2 regions of the Duganella sp. AC237 genome follow, and region 2 is predicted to be linked to the other one. Evidence: riboswitches for the same ligand, from Rfam matches in the RefSeq annotation. Region 2 holds a riboswitch; the other holds the start of a gene.
What was found. A riboswitch is a leader RNA that binds a small molecule or an ion and turns the genes downstream of it on or off. The one in region 2 is predicted to bind glycine.
Positions count from the first base shown of each region.

Region 1: it holds a riboswitch for glycine, as region 2 does, so the genes downstream of both, gcvT (glycine cleavage system aminomethyltransferase GcvT) here and AC0IYS_RS16760 (D-amino acid dehydrogenase) in region 2, are expected to answer to the same signal.

Region 1 covers NZ_CEEDEW010000003.1:4,178,090-4,187,229, forward strand. Annotated here, with positions in the region: gene AC0IYS_RS18465 (DUF1631 family protein) at 1-371, opposite strand, end outside; gene AC0IYS_RS18470 (methyl-accepting chemotaxis protein) at 611-2,440, shown strand; gene AC0IYS_RS18475 (hypothetical protein) at 2,612-2,806, shown strand; gene AC0IYS_RS18480 (ATP-dependent Clp protease proteolytic subunit) at 2,873-3,433, opposite strand; glycine riboswitch at 3,584-3,680, shown strand; glycine riboswitch at 3,725-3,850, shown strand; gene gcvT (glycine cleavage system aminomethyltransferase GcvT) at 3,926-5,047, shown strand; gene gcvH (glycine cleavage system protein GcvH) at 5,099-5,479, shown strand; gene gcvP (aminomethyl-transferring glycine dehydrogenase) at 5,483-8,377, shown strand; gene AC0IYS_RS18500 (methyl-accepting chemotaxis protein) at 8,483-9,140, opposite strand, start outside.
Region 2 covers NZ_CEEDEW010000003.1:3,774,475-3,783,614, reverse strand. Annotated here, with positions in the region: gene AC0IYS_RS16780 (LuxR C-terminal-related transcriptional regulator) at 1-450, shown strand, start outside; gene AC0IYS_RS16775 (3-oxoacyl-ACP reductase) at 552-1,907, shown strand; gene AC0IYS_RS16770 (ankyrin repeat domain-containing protein) at 1,945-2,478, opposite strand; gene AC0IYS_RS16765 (hypothetical protein) at 2,534-2,836, opposite strand; glycine riboswitch at 2,978-3,078, shown strand; glycine riboswitch at 3,079-3,192, shown strand; gene AC0IYS_RS16760 (D-amino acid dehydrogenase) at 3,241-4,506, shown strand; gene AC0IYS_RS16755 (DUF1801 domain-containing protein) at 4,513-4,941, opposite strand; gene AC0IYS_RS16750 (diguanylate cyclase) at 4,974-6,710, opposite strand; gene AC0IYS_RS16745 (ribonuclease T2 family protein) at 6,911-7,906, shown strand; gene AC0IYS_RS16740 (cache domain-containing protein) at 7,942-9,140, opposite strand, start outside.

The DNA of each region.
Region 1 (9,140 bases), 400 kb from region 2:
CTTTTGTCCATTTCCTCGAACGGCACCAGCGACATCGGCTGCCCGGCGCCGCTACGTTTGTCTTTCGCGGCCGGCGCCAACTGTGCGATCTCCTGGCGCAGCGTGTTTTCCAATGCCTCCGTCGCCAGATGCAAGAACGCGAAATGGCGGTTACGCAGCAAATTGCCGGCGCGCAGCCGTTGCTGGATGGTGCGCGTATCCCCGTCGGTGGCGTCGATCAGCGCGCCGGCCAGCTTGGCGGCCAGCGCCAGATATTGATCGCCCGCGTGCTTGACGGCGATGCCGATCAAGTCCTCCAGCAAGCCATGCCGCGGCGTGACCGTCTTTATCGGCGCGCCGCTGGTGCTCGGGGTGGTTGAAGTATTCGCCATCGTGTCGGCCCGCTGGTGATCGATCCGTAGACCCCATTCTTACACAGTATTTCCGCATGGCAATACCAGCAGTGAAAGAATCGGCGATTTTTTTTGCCCCTTGCGGGCTGTGTACCACTTTCCTCGTTCCAACAACTGCTTTGACGAGGCGCAATGAACAAGCTTGGACTTTGCTTAACATCATTATATGGTCCGCCCCGCTCCCGCCCTCGCCGTCGCTTCCCTCACCAAGGATATCCATGAAATACCTGCATAACCTGGAAACCTCCAGCAAATTGCTGATCGCCTTCGCCACCGTGCTGGTCCTGACCGTGCTGCTGGGCCTGAGTTCACTCGCGCGCATGGGCGACATCGACCGCGCGTCGACGCAGCTGTCCGACACCTGGCTGCCGCAATCGATCGCCGTGCTGTCGCTCAAAAACAATGTGCAGGAATTGCGCAAGCTCGAACACGTGGTGATCAGCGACAAGGCCAGCATCGACGGTTCCGAGCAAAAACTAAGTCTCGCACTATCCGCGTTCCGTGACAATGCTGACAAGCTCGGCAAGACCATCAACGATGCAAACCTCATGCCGCAGGCGGCGGAATTACAACGGATGGCCGCTTCCTACCTGCTCGCGCACGACAAAATGATGGCGCTGGCCAACGAGGGCAAAAAGGACGAGGCGGTCGCGGTGCTCAAGGGCTCGTCGCTGCCGGCGTTCGACGCCGTCAGCGGCCAGCTCGACAAATTACTGTCCAGCAATCTCGAAGGCGGCCGGCAGGCGGCACGAGGCGCCGACCAGGCGTACCTGGCCGGGCGCATCGTCACGCTGGCCCTGCTGTCGGCGGCGATCGGCTTTGGCGTGCTGCTGGCGTTTTGGCTGGCGCGCTCGATCTCGGCGCCGCTGCAGCAAGTGATGCTGGTGGCGCAGCGCATTGCCGACGGCGACTTGAGCACCCGCATCGAAGTACGGTCCGGCAATGAAACCGGCAAGCTGCTGCAGGCGATGCAGCATATGAACGACAGCTTGATGACGATGATCGCCCAGGTGCAAAGCGGCGCGCGGGCGATCGGCCAGGCGTCGGCCGAGATCGCCGAGGGCAATCTGGACTTGTCGAGCCGCACCGAGCAGCAGGCCGCCTCGCTGGAAGAGACCGCCTCGTCGATGGAGCAGCTGACGGCAACCGTCAAACAAAACGCCGAGCACGCGGTGCAGGCCAACAAGCTTGCCGTGTCGGCGTCGGCGGTGGCGGTGCGCGGCGGCAGCGATGTCGGCCAAGTGGTCGGCACGATGGCGTCGATCAACGACAGCTCGAAGAAAATCGCGGAAATCATTGGCGTCATCGACGGCATCGCGTTCCAGACCAACATCCTGGCGCTGAACGCTGCGGTCGAAGCGGCCCGTGCCGGCGAGCAAGGACGCGGCTTCGCCGTCGTCGCCTCCGAAGTGCGCAACCTGGCCCAGCGCAGCGCGGCGGCCGCCAAGGAGATCAAAAGCCTGATCGACGACTCGGTCGACAAGGTGGTGCGCGGCACGCAGCTGGCCGACCAGGCACGCTTGACGATGGACGAGGTGGTGGGCAGCGTCCAGCGGGTAACCGGGCTGATCGGAGAGATCGCCGACGCCAGCGCCGAGCAAACGGCCGGCCTGGAGCAAGTCAACCGGGCGATCGCGGCGATGGATCAGGTGACCCAGCAAAACGCCGCGTTGGTCGAGCAGGCGGCCGCCGCAGCGTCGTCGATGCGCGACGAAACGGGCAAGCTGAACGAGGCGATCGGTGCGTTCGCCGTGCACGACGGCGCGGACCGGGAAGCGCGGGCGCGGCAGCCGCTGGTCGCCGCCGAGGCGCTCAAAACGCGTGGCATCGCCGGCATGCCAGGCGCGGCGGACATGCGCGACGACGAGGAGACGCCGCCGGCGCTCGCCACCGCCGGCGCGCGCCGCGAACGAATCAAGCCGGCACTGCCCTCGCCGGGAAAACGCACGGTCGCGCCACGCCGTCCGCCCGCCCGCGCCGGCGCCGCCAGCGGACTGGGCAAGGCATCCGGCAAGCTCAACAGTGAGGTCGAATGGGAAGAGTTTTAATGACGAGTGCGAGGCATGTTCCTACAGCCCCCCAAGACGCACTCCGATAGCAAGTGCCTGAGCGAAAACGCATCATTGCTCTACCAGAAACGCGCACGGTGTCACCGTTTTTCCAGTCAGCACGGCGCGCTTGTGGCGAGTACGTTCTTTCACTTTCACAAAGGAACTAAAATGAACTCGAATCAAAAAAGCGGTGGCAGCAAGCAAGGCTCCAGTCAAGGCAGCAGCAAGCAATCGGGCGACAAAGGGTCGTCCAGCGGCTCGCGCTCCGGCACCCAGGGCGGCACCCATGAGCAGCATGTGGAAGCCGGCCGGCAAAGCCATAAAAACGACGGCAACAAACAGACGGGCAACAAAAACCGCTAATCAGGCTCCACCATAATTAGCGGCATGGCGGCGCCTCCCTGGCGCCGCTCCCGTTTCAGCTTGCAATCAAATATTGGCCACGCGCTGTCCACGCGGCGGCACAAAGTCCTTCACGGCGTTGACCATCCCCACCGCCACGCCCTCGGCCGCCGTCAGGTGCAGGTCGGAGTACGCGTGCGTGCGCCAGTGCTCCTCGGTCAGCTTGACGTGTTCGCGCAGGATCTGCTCGGTGCGGGCGTCGTCGGCCTGCAAGCCTTCGACGATGATGCGCAACGCGTCCGGCCGGGCGCCGTGCGGCGCGCTGGCGTGCGATTTGTGCACCATGAAGCGCGCCGTGTCGCTGGCATAACGCTCCTCGCCGGACAGGAACAGGATCACGGCGATGGACGCCACCGCGCCGGCGTTGTAGGTGACGATCTTGATCGGCAACTTGCTCAGGTAATTGTACAGACAGATGCCGTCGCTGACATAGCCGCCGTTGGACTGGATCAGGATGTGGGCGGTGGTGATGCGGTCCTCCGTCATATCGGCAACGGCGTCGAAGACACGGCGCACCATGTCACTGTTGACGTCGCCTGACAGGGTGAACCACGCGTGGCCCTCGTAGGAATTTGGATCTTGGCTCATGGGTGGGCTCTCGAATAAGTGTGATTTATTCTAGCAAATAGTTGTTTATATAGCGTTTTTATTGCACGCCATTCGTGCGCGCCCCCGCCCACCACCCCATCCAGCCCTGCCCGCAAGATTGACATTCAGGCCCTTCTGACATATATTCCCGAGTCTTGATCGGGAGAGGGTTGCGGGCGATACGCCAACGCAGCCGCCGAAGGGGCACTACCCAAAAACTCTCAGGCAAAAGGACCGATCAAGGGACCAGCGCGGCCGCCGTTCGATTTTTTATCGCGGCGGGATGCCAACTGGTCCAACTCTGGAGAGCGGCCGCGGCACACGCCGGCGGCCCACCGAAGGGGCGCACGGGAATCGAGTTCGACTTCGCGTCGATTCGCCCGTAATCTCTCAGGTACCAAGGACAGAGGGGTCTGCGATCATTGTGGAAACAGCTTTTTAGCCGTTCCTTGTATGTTCTGTTAACCCCTTTTCGATATGGACCGAGGAATTATGACGCTCAAAGCCACCCCACTCAATAACGCACACCGCGCCGCCGGCGCCAAGATGGTCGATTTCGGCGGTTGGGACATGCCCGTCAACTACGGATCGCAGATCGAAGAACACAACGCCGTGCGCACCGACGTCGGCATGTTCGACGTCGCCCACATGTGCGTGGTCGACATCAAGGGCGCCAACGTGCGCGCCTTCCTGCGCGGCCTGCTGGCCAACAACGTCGACAAGCTGCAGGTGTCGGGCAAGGCGCTGTACTCGTGCATGCTCAATCCGCAGGGCTTTGTCATCGACGACTTGATCGTCTACTTCATCGACGAGAGCTGGTTCCGCCTGGTCGTCAACGCCGGCACCGCCGAAAAAGACGTGGCGTGGATGCAGGCGCAGAACGCCGCCACCAACAGCGGCGTGACAATCACGCAGCGCCGGGATGGTGATAACGCCATGGCGCTGATCGCCGTGCAGGGCCCGAACGCGCGCGCCAAGGTGTGGGACGTGATCCCCGAATCGAAGGCCGGCACCACCGACATGAAACCGTTCAACGTCGCCTTCGCGCACAGCGCCGCCTTCGGCGAGGCGATGATCGCCCGCACCGGCTACACCGGCGAAGACGGCTTCGAGATCGGTGTCGCCGCCGACCAGGCCGAGAAGCTGTGGAACGCGCTGGCCGCCGCCGGCGTCAAGCCGGCCGGCCTGGGCGCCCGCGACACGCTGCGTCTGGAGGCGGGCATGAACCTGTACGGCCAGGACATGGACGAAACCGTCAACCCGCTCGACGCGGGCCTGGCATGGACCATCGACCTGGTGTCCGAGCGCGACTTCATCGGCAAGGCTGCCCTGCAGGCGATGGGCCAGAACGCCCAATTCGTCGGCTTGATCCTGCGCGAAAAAGGCGGCGTGCTGCGCGCCCACCAGAAAGTCATCGTGGCCGGCACCGACGCCGTCGGCGAGATCACCAGCGGCACCTTCAGCCCGACCATGCAGCAGGCCATCGCGCTGGCGCGCGTGCCCAACGGCGTGGCCGTCGGCGACACCGTGCACGTCGAGATCCGCGACAAGAAGCTGGCCGCCTCGGTGGTCAAGCTGCCCTTCGTCCGCAACGGTAAAATCCTCGCCGTTTAAATGATTTAGTATCCTAGTTCGAACCCGCCCCCTACCCATCTGGAGCCTTACATGAATATTCCTGCAGACCTGAAGTACACCGAATCCCACGAATGGGTGCGCGCTGAGTCGGACGGCACCGTCACCGTCGGCATCACCGAGTACGCGCAGGACGCGCTGGGCGACATCGTCTTCGTCGAACTGCCGAAGGTCGGCAAGAGCTACACGGCCGGCGACGACGCCGCCGTGGTGGAATCGGTCAAGGCGGCCAGCGACATCTACGCGCCGGTGTCGGGCGAAGTCATCGCCGTCAACGAAGACGTGGCCAGCGCCCCGGAGTCGATCAACAGCGACGCCTACGCCGCCTGGCTGTTCAAGATCAAGCCGGCCGACGCCAGCGCGATCGACGGCCTGCTGGACGCAGCCGCCTACGGCAAGACCACCGAAGCGTAAATTATGACCCGTTCAAGCCTGACCCAACTTGAAGCACGCGACGCTTTCATCGCACGCCACATCGGCCCTGACGCCGCAGAACAGGAAGCCATGCTGGCGGTCCTCGGCTACGCCTCGCGCGCCGCCCTGATCGACACCATCGTCCCTGCCAACATCCGCAACAAGGCCACCCTGCCGCTCGGCGCATACACCCAGCCGATGCCGGAGCAGGAAGCGTTGAACAAGCTGAAAAAAATCGCCGGCAAGAACAAGGTCCTGAAGTCGATGATCGGCCAGGGCTACTACAACACGCTGACGCCGGGCGTGGTGCTGCGTAACATCTTCGAAAACCCGGCCTGGTACACCGCCTACACGCCGTACCAGCCGGAGATCTCGCAAGGCCGCCTGGAAGCGATCCTTAACTTCCAGCAGACCATCACCGACCTGACCGGCATGGGCATCGCCAACGCCTCGATGCTCGACGAAGGCACCGCCGCCGCCGAAGCGATGACCCTGATCCAGCGCGTGGGCAAGTCGAAGTCGAACGTGTTCTACGTCGCCGACGACGTGCTGCCGCAAACGCGCGAAGTGGTCGAGACCCGCGCCAAGCCGCTGGGCATCGAAGTCAAGGGCTTCCACCCTGCCGAACTTTCCGGCATCGGTGACGCCTTCGGCGTGCTGCTGCAGTACCCCGGCGTTAACGGCGTGGTGCGCGACTACAAAACCGGCGTCGAGGCGGTCAAGGCCAAGGGCGCGATGGTGGTTGTCGCCGCCGACCTGCTGGCGCTGACCATGCTCACGCCACCGGGCGAATGGGGTGCGGACGTGGTCGTCGGTAACAGCCAGCGCTTCGGCGTCCCGCTGGGATTCGGCGGCCCGCACGCCGGCTACCTGTCGACCCGCGACGAATTCAAACGCAGCATGTCCGGCCGCCTGGTCGGCGTCACCATCGACGCCCAGGGCAACAAGGCCTACCGCCTGGCGCTGCAAACCCGCGAGCAGCACATCCGCCGCGAAAAAGCCACCTCCAACATCTGCACCGCACAGGTGCTGCTGGCGGTGATGGCGTCGATGTACGCCGTCTACCACGGCCCGAAAGGCCTGTTGCAGATTGCCCAGCGCGTGCACCGCTACACCGGCGTGCTGGCGGCTAACCTGAAGACGCTCGGCTACACCGTCACCAACGACACCTTCTTCGACACGCTGACCGTCGCCACCGCCAACGCCGAACAGCTGCACGCGTCGGCCCACTCGCACGGCGTCAACCTGCGCGTGATCGACGCCTCGCACGTCGGCGTCTCGCTCGACGAGACCACCACGCGCGAAGACATCGCCCTGCTGTGGACCGTGTTCGCCCACCCTGTCGGCGGCCCGGCCCACGGCCCGGATTTCGACACCGTCGAAGCGGCCGTCGCCGAATCGTTCCCGGCATCGCTGGCGCGTTCGAGCGATTACCTGACGCACCCGGTCTTCAACCGCTACCACTCCGAAACCGAAATGCTGCGCTACCTGCGCAGCCTGGCGGACAAGGACCTGGCGCTGGACCGCACCATGATCCCGCTGGGTTCATGCACCATGAAGCTGAACGCCACCAGCGAGATGATCCCGGTCACCTGGCCCGAGTTCTCCAACATCCACCCGTTCGCGCCGGACAGCCAGACCATCGGCTACCGCGAAATGATCGCGCAGCTGGAAGAGATGCTGTGCGCGGTGACCGGCTACGCCGCCATCTCGCTGCAGCCGAACGCCGGCTCGCAGGGCGAGTACGCCGGCCTGCTGGTAATCCAGGCCTACCACCAGTCGCGTGGCGAAGGCCACCGCAACATCTGCCTGATTCCATCGTCGGCGCACGGCACCAACCCGGCGTCGGCCAACATGGTCGGCATGCAGGTGGTGGTCACCGCCTGCGACGCCAACGGCAACGTCGACCTGGCCGATCTGAAGGCCAAGGCCGAACTGCACTCGAAGAACCTGGCCGCCGTCATGGTGACCTACCCTTCGACCCACGGCGTGTTCGAGGAAGGCATCCAGGAGCTGTGCGAGATCGTCCATAGCCATGGCGGCCAGGTCTACATCGACGGCGCCAACATGAACGCGCTGGTCGGCGTGGCCGCGCCGGGCGCGTTCGGCGGCGACGTCTCGCACCTGAACCTGCACAAGACCTTCTGCATTCCGCACGGCGGCGGCGGCCCGGGCGTCGGCCCGATCGGCGTTGGCGCCCACCTGGCCAAGTTCCTGCCGAACCAGCGTTCGAATGGCTATATCCGCGACAACGCCGGCATCGGTTCGGTCAGCGCCGCGCCGTACGGCTCGGCCAGCATCCTGCCGATTTCGTGGATGTACATCGCGATGATGGGCGCCGAAGGCCTGACCGCCGCGACCGAAACCGCGATCCTGAGCGCCAACTACATCGCGCGCCGCCTGTCGCCGCACTACCCGGTGCTGTATTCGGGCCACGACGGCCTGGTGGCGCACGAGTGCATCATCGACCTGCGCCAGCTGCAGGACGCCACCGGCATCAGCAACGAGGATGTCGCCAAGCGCCTGATGGACTTCGGCTTCCACGCGCCGACCATGAGCTTCCCGGTACCGGGCACCTTGATGATCGAGCCGACCGAAAGCGAATCGAAGGCCGAGATGGACCGCTTCATCGACGCCATGATCGCCATCCGCGGCGAGATCGCCAAAGTGGAAAGCGGCGAATTCGACAAGCTGGATAATCCGTTGAAGTTCGCGCCGCACACCGCCGAGGTGCTGACCGCAGACAAGTGGGAGCACAAGTACAGCCGCGAAGTGGCGGCCTACCCCGTGCCGTCGCTGCGCAAGCAGAAGTACTGGCCGCCGGTCGGCCGTGCCGACAACGTCTACGGCGACCGCAACCTGTTCTGCGGCTGCGCGCCGATGAGCGACTACGAGTAAGCGAGAGTTTGCGCGGCACGCCGCGCAAACAAAAAGCAGGCAAGCCTCACGGTTTGCCTGCTTTTTATTATCCAATCCGGTGCGGCGATGGTTGCGGGTGTGCGCTCAATTCCTAATCGACGCCAGCCGCAGGCGCACCACCCGCGGCGAGCCCGGTTGCTGGGGGACGTTCGGCTCCTGACCATCCTCCAGCTTGAACATCGCCACCGCCTCGGACAGATTGAGCGCCTGCCGCTGCAACCCCGTGGACGCCGCCGCCGCCTGCCGCACCAGCGCCAGGTTCTGCTGCGTCACCTGGTCCATCTCGAGGATCGCCATGTGCGCGCCCTGCAAACCCTCGGCCTGCTCGGCGCTGGCCTCGCTGATCTGGCCGATGATGTCGCCCACCTGCTGCACCGAGGCCACGATCTCCGCCATGCTGTCGCCGGCCTCCTCCACCGAGCGCGCGCCGCCCTCGATCTCGGCCACCGACTCGGCGATCAAGGCCTTGATCTCGTGCGCCGCCGTCGCCGAGCGCTGCGCCAGGACCAGCACCTCGCTGGCCACCTGTGCGAACGCTTCGCCCTGGGCGCCGGCGCGCGCCGCCTCCACCGCCGCGTTCAAGGCCACCAGATTGGTCTGGAACGCCAGGCCGTCGATGACGCCGACGATGTCCACCACCTTGCGCGAGCTGCCGCGGATCGACGCCATCGTACCCACCAGCCGCTGCACCACGCTGCCGCCGCGCACCGCGAAGTTGGTGGCGCAGCGCACCAGTTGATTG
Region 2 (9,140 bases):
TGCGCGGTCATGGTCAGCACCAATTTCGGCGACGAACTGCATGTGATGCGCGCGATCGAGGCCGGCGCCGCCGGGTATCTGCTCAAGCACACCAAGCCGGGCGGCCTGGCCGACGAGATCCGCAGCATTTTTCAGGGGGGCAGCCCGATCAGCCCGATCATCGCCCGGCAAATGCTGACCCGCTTCCGCCACCTGCCGCCGGTGCGGCAGGCGCTGGCCAGGAGCGCGGCGGATGCCGACGCCCAACCGTTGCGCACCCAGTTGTCGCCCCGCGAGCAGCAGGTGCTGGAGCTGATCACCAAAGGCTTCACCACCGAGGAGATCGCAGGATTGATGGCGGTGTCGAGCCACACCGTGCTGACCTTCATCCGGCGCACCTACCGCAAGCTCAAGGTGAACTCGCGCGCCGAGGCGATCTACGAGGCCAAAATGCTCGGCTTGCTCGACTGAGGCCGGGCCGGCGTCTTGCGGGTGGACGGCAAACCGGGCTGGAACGTCTCCAGCGGCCGGTGCGGGCATAATGCGGTGTTACCCGCACCGAAGAGAATCACATGTCCGATTTGTTAATGCGCTTGAACGGCAACCCGATCACCGGCGCCATCGCCAGGGCCATCGGCCTGCCGAACCCGGTGCCGCTGTCGCGCGAGGCGGGACCGTATGTGGACCGGCCGTTCGATGGCAAACGCGTTTTGTTATGCCGGACGGCCGGCGGCTATGCGGCCGAGGCGATGGCGGCGGCTTTTGTCCGCGCCGGCACGGCGGCGTTGGACGGGCCGGCCGCCGGCGCCGGGCCGCTCGATATCGTCGCGATGGACGCCACCGGTTGCGTGGCGCCGCAGGACTACCGGGCGTTGTACGACGGCTTGCATCCTGTCGTGCGGCGGCTGGTTCGCAATGGCCGGGTGCTGATACTGGCGGCCGATCCCGGCGCCGCGGCCACGCCGGCCGCCGCCGCCGTTGCCCGTGGCGTTGAAGGATTTGTGCGCTCGCTGGCAAAGGAAATCGGCGCCAAAGGTATTACGGTCAATCTCGGCTATGTGGCGCGCGACGCGCTCGACCGCCTGGACGGTCCGCTGCGGTTCTTTTGCGGCGCCCGCACCACCTACGTGACAGGGCAGGCGTTCCACCTGGCGGCCAACGTGGCGGCGCCCGCCAGCATGTCGTCGACGCAGGCGTTGTCCGGCAAGGTCGCGCTGGTGACAGGCGCCGCCAGGGGCATCGGCCTGGCCGTGGTCGAGCGGCTGGCGCAAGAGGGCGCCACCGTCGTCGCGCTCGATGTGCCGGGCGCGGCGGATGCGTTGCACCAGGCCTGCGACCGCTTCGCCGCCGTGCCCTTCCTCGCCGATATCGCCGCGCCGGACAGCGCCGGGCGTCTTGCCGACTTTTTGCTCGAGCGCTTCGGCGGCGTCGACGTCGTGGTCCACAACGCCGGCATCACGCGCGACCGCACGCTGGCCAATATGCAGGAGCATTTCTGGGATCTGGTGGTGCAGGTCAACTTGGCCGCCGTGATCGCGATCGACCAGCGCTTGCTGGAGCGGCGCGTGCTGCGCGACGACGGCCGGATTGTCTGCCTGTCGTCGGTCAGCGGCGTGGCGGGCAATTTCGGGCAGACCAACTACGCCGCGTCCAAGGCCGCGCTGATCGGCTATGTCGCCGCCCAGGCGCCGCTGCTGGCGCCGCGCGGCATCTGCATCAACGCCGTGGCGCCCGGCTTCATCGATACGCCGATGACCGACGCCATGCCCATGGTCGTGCGGGAGATCGGCCGGCGCCTCAATGCCGTCAAGCAGAGCGGGCAGCCGCGCGACGTCGCCGAACTGATCGCGTTCCTCAGCACCCCGGCCGCGTTCGGCATCAGCGGCGCGACCCTGCGCGTGTGCGGGCAAGGCCTGATCGGGGCATGAGGGCGGGAGGGACGGGTCGGGGTCGCCGCAGCGTGGCTTACAGGTTTTTTTCGGCCAGCAGCGCGGCCGTGTCCTTCGCGCCCATCGTCTGCGCCAGCGAGATCGCCGTCATGCCCCGACTGTCGACCGCATCGACGGCCGCGCCGCGCTCGATCAACAGCTTGAGGATATCGGTGCGGTTGAACATGGCCGCCATCATCAGCGGCGTCTTGCCGTCCGGGCTGGCGCCTTCGATGTCGGCGCCATGGGCCAGCAGCAGCTCGGCGATGTCCAGATAGCCTTTGTAGGCCACGCCCGCCAGCGGCGTCTGGCCCTGGTCGTTCGGCACGTTCGGGTCGGCGCCGGCTTCGAGCAGCACGCGCGCCGTGTCCAGGTGGCCGTGATAGCAGGCCAGCATGATCAGGCTGTCGCCTTTCTCATTGCGGAAACTGACGGGCAAGCCCTTGGCCACCATGCCGGCCAGACGTTCCGCGTCGCCGCCGCGCACCAGCGTGAACACGCCGCGTATGAACTCCAGGGTTTCCGCATCCATCACCGGGGCGGGCGACGCCGCCTTTTCATTCTCTGCCATGTCTCGCTTTCATCAAGTTATTTCGGGGTAACGATAAGTATGCCTAAGTTCGATTTTAAGCGATGTACGCTGTCGCACGCGCAGGGCAGGCGCGGGGCATGGCGGATCGCGGCGGGCACAAACCGGCGTGCCGATTGCCGGCGCCGTGCCGGGTCAAGCTGATGGCGGGTTGGGGCCGGGGCGGCGGCGTGGCGCCGGCGGCCGAGCATTCGGCGCAGACGCCGTACAAGGTCAACTCGTGGCGTTCGATGGTAAACCCCTTGGTCGCCAGACTGTCCATATGGCCAGGGCAGCCCTCGATATCGAACACGCGGTCGCATTTCACGCAGTGGAAGTGGTGGCGATGGTGATGCGCCACATGCATTATCTCGTAGCGCGGGTTGGCCAAGTATCCCATCCCACGGCCGGGTTGCCGCGAACCCAATGCGCCGGGTGGGTGCGGGTCGGGTGGATAAGCCGCAATTTTTCAGGTAAGCTACGCCCGTTGTGGCCAAAAGCCACCGCCGTATCGGGAGAGACTGTTCCAGCATCGCGCTGACGGACGGCGCCGAAGGAGCAACCGCCCCGGAAACTCTCAGGCAAAAGGACCGATACAGCACTTTAAACTCTGAAGAGCGGCAGGACTCGGACGTCGTCCACCCGCACCGAAGGAGCAAGCGCTGCCGCCATCGCGGCCCGGCGTGAATCTCTCAGGTCCAGAACAGAGGGGGTGTCTTTGCGCATGTGCGCCGAGACCATCCCCTTTGACGGTCTGGAATCTTCATGAAAACCATCGCAATCATCGGCGGCGGCATCACCGGCGTCACCACCGCCTACGCCCTCGCCAAACGCGGCTTCGCCGTCACCCTGCTCGAACGCCACCGCTACGCGGCGATGGAAACCTCGTTCGCCAACGGCGGCCAGCTGTCCGCCTCCAACGCGGAAGTGTGGAATCACCGGTCCACCATCGCCAAGGGCCTGAAGTGGATGCTGAGGAACGACGCGCCGCTGCTGGTCAATCCAAAGCCGGGCTGGCACAAGCTGTCGTGGTTCGCCCAATTCATCGCCGCCATCCCGCACTACCGCGACAACACGATCGCCACCGCACAGCTGGCGCTGGCGGCGCGCGAACACCTGTTCCAGTGGGCCAGGGACGAAGACATCGCCTTCGACCTCAAGCGCGAAGGCATCCTGCACATCTACCGCGAGCGCGCCGGATTCGAGCACGCGGCGGGCGTGTCGAAGCTGTTGATGCAGGGCGGGCTGGCGCGTCGCGCCGTCACGCCGGAGGAGATGCGCGCCATCGAGCCGACCCTGCGCGGCGACTACTACGGCGGCCACTACACCGTCAGCGACAGCACCGGCGATATCCACAAATTCACCACCGGGCTGGCGCGGGCGGCGCAACGGCTGGGCGCCGAACTGCGCTTCGGCCAGCAGGTGACGGCCATGCGGGCGGGCGCCGACGGCGTCGACATCACCGTCGAGGAGGACGGTTTCAGCACCACCCGCCGCTACGACGCGGTGGTCGTTTGCGCCGGCACCGCCAGCCGCGCGATGGCGGCGATGCTGGGCGACCGCGTCAACGTCTATCCGGTCAAGGGCTATTCGATCACGGTGCACCTGAACGACGCCGCCAGCCAGGCCGCCGCGCCGACCGTCAGCCTGCTCGACGACGAGACCAAGCTGGTGACCAGCCGACTGGGCGACGACCGCTTCCGCGTGGCCGGCACGGCGGAGTTCAATGGGTTCAACCGCGATATCCGGGCCGACCGCATCGCCCCGCTGGTGAAGTGGGTGCAGCAATGCTTCCCGGGGGTGAGCACGCGCAGCGTGACGCCATGGGCCGGGCTGCGGCCGATGATGCCCAATCTGATGCCGCGTGTGGGGCGCGGCAAGGCGCCGACGGTCTTCTACAATACCGGCCACGGGCACCTGGGCTGGACACTGTCGGCGGCGACGGCGGACATCATCGCCGAGACCATCTTCGCCGCGTCGGGGCGGGAGGGCGGGCGGCAAGCGCCCGCGCGGGTCGCGAAAGTGGCCTGACGGCCTTTACATGCGCTCGCCGGGCAACCGGCTGGCTTGTCGCACCCACTCGGCGAATTGCGCTTCGTCGAGCGGGTCGTCCTCGCGCAGGTCGAGATGTCGCACGCCGGCGGTTTTGGACGCCCCCGGCGGCAGCGGATCGAGAAAACCGCCGTTGAAGAAGGTGACTTTGACGTACTTGGTAAAACAATGAAAACCCAGGAACCAGCCTTGGTCGGCGATCCCGTATAGCGGCGTGTTCCATTTAACGGCCTTGTTCACGCCGGGTATGGTGTGGACGATGATCTCGTCCAGACGTCGTCCGAGATCGCTTTTCCAGCCCGGCATCGCGGCGATGTAGGCCTGCACCGGCGCGTCGCCATAGGCCTTGGGGATTTGCGGATTGCCGCCCGATAGCAGGACCGTTTCGGCTTTGGTAACTGGTTTTGTCGCCATGGCGTGCGCTCTGCGTTAGATGTGTGAACCGTCTAGGATACGCGATTTTCGTGAGCTTCCGTGCGGCGCTGATCCGCGCTGGCCGCCTCCGGGGCCAGCGCCCGGACGACGCGGTTTCTGCCGTCACGCTTGGCCTGGTAAAGCGCCTTGTCGGCCGCCTGGAACAGTGCCGCCGGCTCGGCACCGTGTTCCGGGTACCCGGCCACGCCCAGCGACGCCGTCGTGCGCACCGTGTGGCCGCCATGCGCGACCTGGAGCGCCTCGATCAACCCGCGAAAGAGCTGCGCGCGCTCGGTCGCCAGGTCGATGTCGCAATCTGGCAGCAGAACCACCATCTCCTCGCCGCCGAAGCGGCACGCGACGTCGCACGCGCGGATATTCGTCAACAGCACCTGCGCCACCCGCTTCAGGATGGCGTCGCCGCCGTCATGGCCGTAGGTGTCGTTGGTGCGCTTGAAGTGGTCCAGATCGAGCATGATGACCGCCAGCGGCTTCGCGTTCCGCTGCGAGCGTATCAGCTCGCGCCGCAGCGTCTCGTCCATGTAGCGGCGGTTGTACAACTCGGTCAGCGGATCGATGATCGATTGCAGGCGCAAGGTCTCGCGCAATTTGATGTTACTCATCGACATGGAGATCTCTTCGCTTAGCGTGGCCAGTACCTCGCGCTGGCGTTCGAAGATGTCGTGCTGCTCGGGCGCCGCGTACAGGGTCAGGCATCCCAGCACGGCGTCCTGCGTCACCAGCGGCATGCAGACGCGCGGACCGGCGCCGCTGTCGCCCGCGCTGCCATGCCGGCACTGCAGATCGCCGTCACCGGCGCAGACGTGGACGGTGCCGCGCCGCACCGCCCAGCACTGTTCCGGCTCGATGCCATCGGCGTCGTCGGCAATGTCGCCCCACCTGGCCTTGCGCTCCAGCGTGTCGCGCGAGTTGCGATACAGGTAAAGGCTGCCGGATACGCCGGGCACCAGCTTTTTGCAGAACGTGGAGACGATCAGCGAGGCTTCTTCGACGGTGGATACGCATTCGAGCGCGTGCAGCATGTCGGCGCTGACCGCCAGCTGCTGGTTGCGCAGCTCCGACGCGGCGGCGGCGCGGCGCAGCGCCCCGGTGTTTTCCGCCGCCAGCCTTTCGGCGTTCGCGCGCGCGCGCAACGAGCGCAGACCGACCAGCAACGCCACCGCCAGCAGTATCATCTCGGCGATGTTGACTGCCGCGCTGATGTACATGGCCTTGCGGGCGCCGTGCGTCAGCTGCTCGCGCAACTCGTCGCGGTGGATCGACAGCGAGGACAGCTCGCCGCCGATCAGATTGCGCAGGATGTCCATGTGCGCGCGGCCGGCGCCGGCGGCGACGACCTTTTCGGCGGCGGCGAATCCCTGCTCGCGCCGCATCGCGATCGTCTCGGCCATCAAGCCTAGCTTGAGGTCCATGGAGACCTTGACGTCGGCCAGCGCTTTGCGCTCGCGCGGGTCGGCGCTTTCCTGCCACAGCGTCGCCCGCAGCGGCTCGATCATGTTGACCGCCGCATGGTAGGGCTGCAAAAACTCCTCCTTGCCGGTCAGGATGAAGCCGCGCTGGCCGGTTTCGGCGTCCACCAGCAACCCCAGGATCGACTGGTAGTGGCGTTCCCTGGCCGAAGTGGCTTTCAACTGCGCCATGGTGTGCTGGACGCTGCGGTTGGTCAGGAAGGGCAGCGTGCCGACGCCACCCATGAAGACGAGCAGTATGAAAGCCACCCACTTCAGGCGTGTTTCGTTGGAGATCATTGTGGTTCGCAGGATCAGTCGGTAACCGAGAATATCATGTCATAAAGAAACTATCGCCTATCACGGACGGCAAGCCTTCGATTCGTCGTGCGGTTGCCACAAGTCGCGGTGCCGGCGGCTGTTTTCGATAGAAAAGGGCTTCCCACCCGCCGCGATAAGTCCGCTAAGATATTGGCACTTGACCAACCTGAGGAGTTTGAATGCATCGCCACACCGTCCCCGCAGCCGCCTTGCTGCTTGTTTTTACCGCGTTCGGTTGCAGCGCCAGCGAATCGGCCAATGGCAGTTTCACCGCCACCCAAAGCTGCGAGGCTTACACATCCTTCGCCAAACAGAACAACCCGGGCGCGCAGAAAATCGTGCCGGGGACCGAGTACACGGTCCGCGAAATCAACAAGGTCGATTACGACTGGATCAGGGTCGAGGTGCCGGGCGCGCAGCCGGCATTGCGCTGGGTGCGCAAGGAATGCGGCACGCCGGAGTTGAGCGATAAGCCGACCAAGGCGCAGCGCGGGCGCGAGATCGCTGCCGCCGGAGGGGTGTGCAACATCGCCAACAAGCAGGATAGCTATCTGCTGGCGATCACCTGGCAGCCGGGTTTTTGCGAGCATGTGAAATACAACGGCAAAAAGCCAGAATGCGACGCCATGAACGGCGGCAAACTGGAGGCGAAGAACCTGAACCTGCACGGCCTGTGGCCGAACAAGAAGGAGTGCGGCACCAATTATGGCAGCTGCAAGGGCGAGCAGTTCTCGCTCAAGCAGGAAACCATCGACAAGATCGCGCCATGGATGCCCAACTTCTTCTACGAGCGCACATTCGGCGCCTACGAGTGGAACAAGCATGGCAAATGCCAATCGCTGTCGCCGGACGACTACTTCATCAAGGCCGTGTCGGCGGTGCGGGTGGTGAATGATTCGGAGGTGGGCAAGATCGTATTGGGCAGCGTGGGCAAGTCGTTCCGCGTCAACGAGTTCTTCGAGCGGGTCAAGACCAGCTACGGCGCCCAGGTGGCCGACAGCATCACCCTGATTTGCACGCAGCGCAAGTACCTGCAGGAGATCCGCCTGTCGCTGCCGCTCGAATTCAGCACCGACGGTGAGTTGAAGCAGATGGTGGGCAACGCCGCCCCGGTACGCGTGCGCGCGGTGGGCTGCGGCGACGAGGTGTATGTGGAAGGCGCCGGCCGCGATTGACCGGCCCCTGGCCGACTTGGCCGACTTGGCCGACCCTAGTCGATCGTGAGGGCGCGCGCTTTTTTGCGCTCCGCCTTGCACTTGTACATGGCATCGTCGGCGCATGCGATCAAATCGTCGGCGGTGCTGGCCGACTGCGGATAGATGGCCACCCCGATGCTGGCGCCGGCCAGCAGTTCGTGGCCGTCTATCTCGTAGGGCATGGCCAGGCGGCGCGAAAGCTTCTCGACGACGCCGGCCGCGTCGTCGCCGCCGCTGGCGACCAGCACCACCGCGAACTCGTCGCCCCCCAGCCTTGCGGCCATGTCGGATTTCCGCAGTTCCGAGCGCAGGCGGTCGGCCGCATCCTTCAACAACACGTCGCCGGCGCCATGGCCGTAGGTGTCGTTGATGAATTTGAAGTTGTCCAGATCCAGATATAGCACCGCCATCGGCTGCTGATTGCGCTCGCTCAGATTGAGCTGGCGGGCCAGGAACTCGGTGAACATGGCGCGGTTGGCCAGGCCGGTCAGCGGATCGTGCGTGGCCTGATGCTTGGCCAGCGCGTGCATTCTCGACGCCTTGACCAGCGCCTGTCCCACCTCGTTCGCCTCGCGCAGGCCGTAGGTGGCCGGCTCGATGCTGTCGCCGGCGCCAAGGGCGAGCGCCGGCGCCACCAGGTCGCGGATCGAGCGGCTGATGCGGTTGCCGATGTGCCAGGCGAACAGCAGCCCGCCGCCCAGCAGCAGGATGGTCGACAGCACCAGCGTCCACAGTTTGGCAAGCAATTCTGAGTTCAACACCTCGATGGGAATGCCGATGGCCACCGTCCACTGCGAATTGGGCGCTTTGGCCAGCACGGCCAGGATAGGCTTGCCGTCGAGCGTTTTGGTGTCGAAAACCCCTTCCGGCAGTTCCTTCAGGCGTTCCAGCACCTCGGGAATCGCGTGCTGCCCGACGTAGCGCTGCATGTCGCTGGTGCGCGCGACCACCGTGCCCTTGTTATCGAGGATGGTGGCGATCCAGTGTTCGGGATATTGCTGCTGTTTGAGGATGGTGCCGAAGCGCTCCACCGTCACCACCGCGCTCAGCGCGTTGAAGCCGTTCGACTTCCTGGTGACCGGAACGGCGACGGCGACGATGTAGCGCTTCGACAGGGGGCCCATGGATACCTGTGAAATGGCGGTGGTGTCGTTGTCCCGCATGTAGGTCAACAGGTGGTCGATGCTCGTGCTGGGCAGCGCGGCGCCGTAGG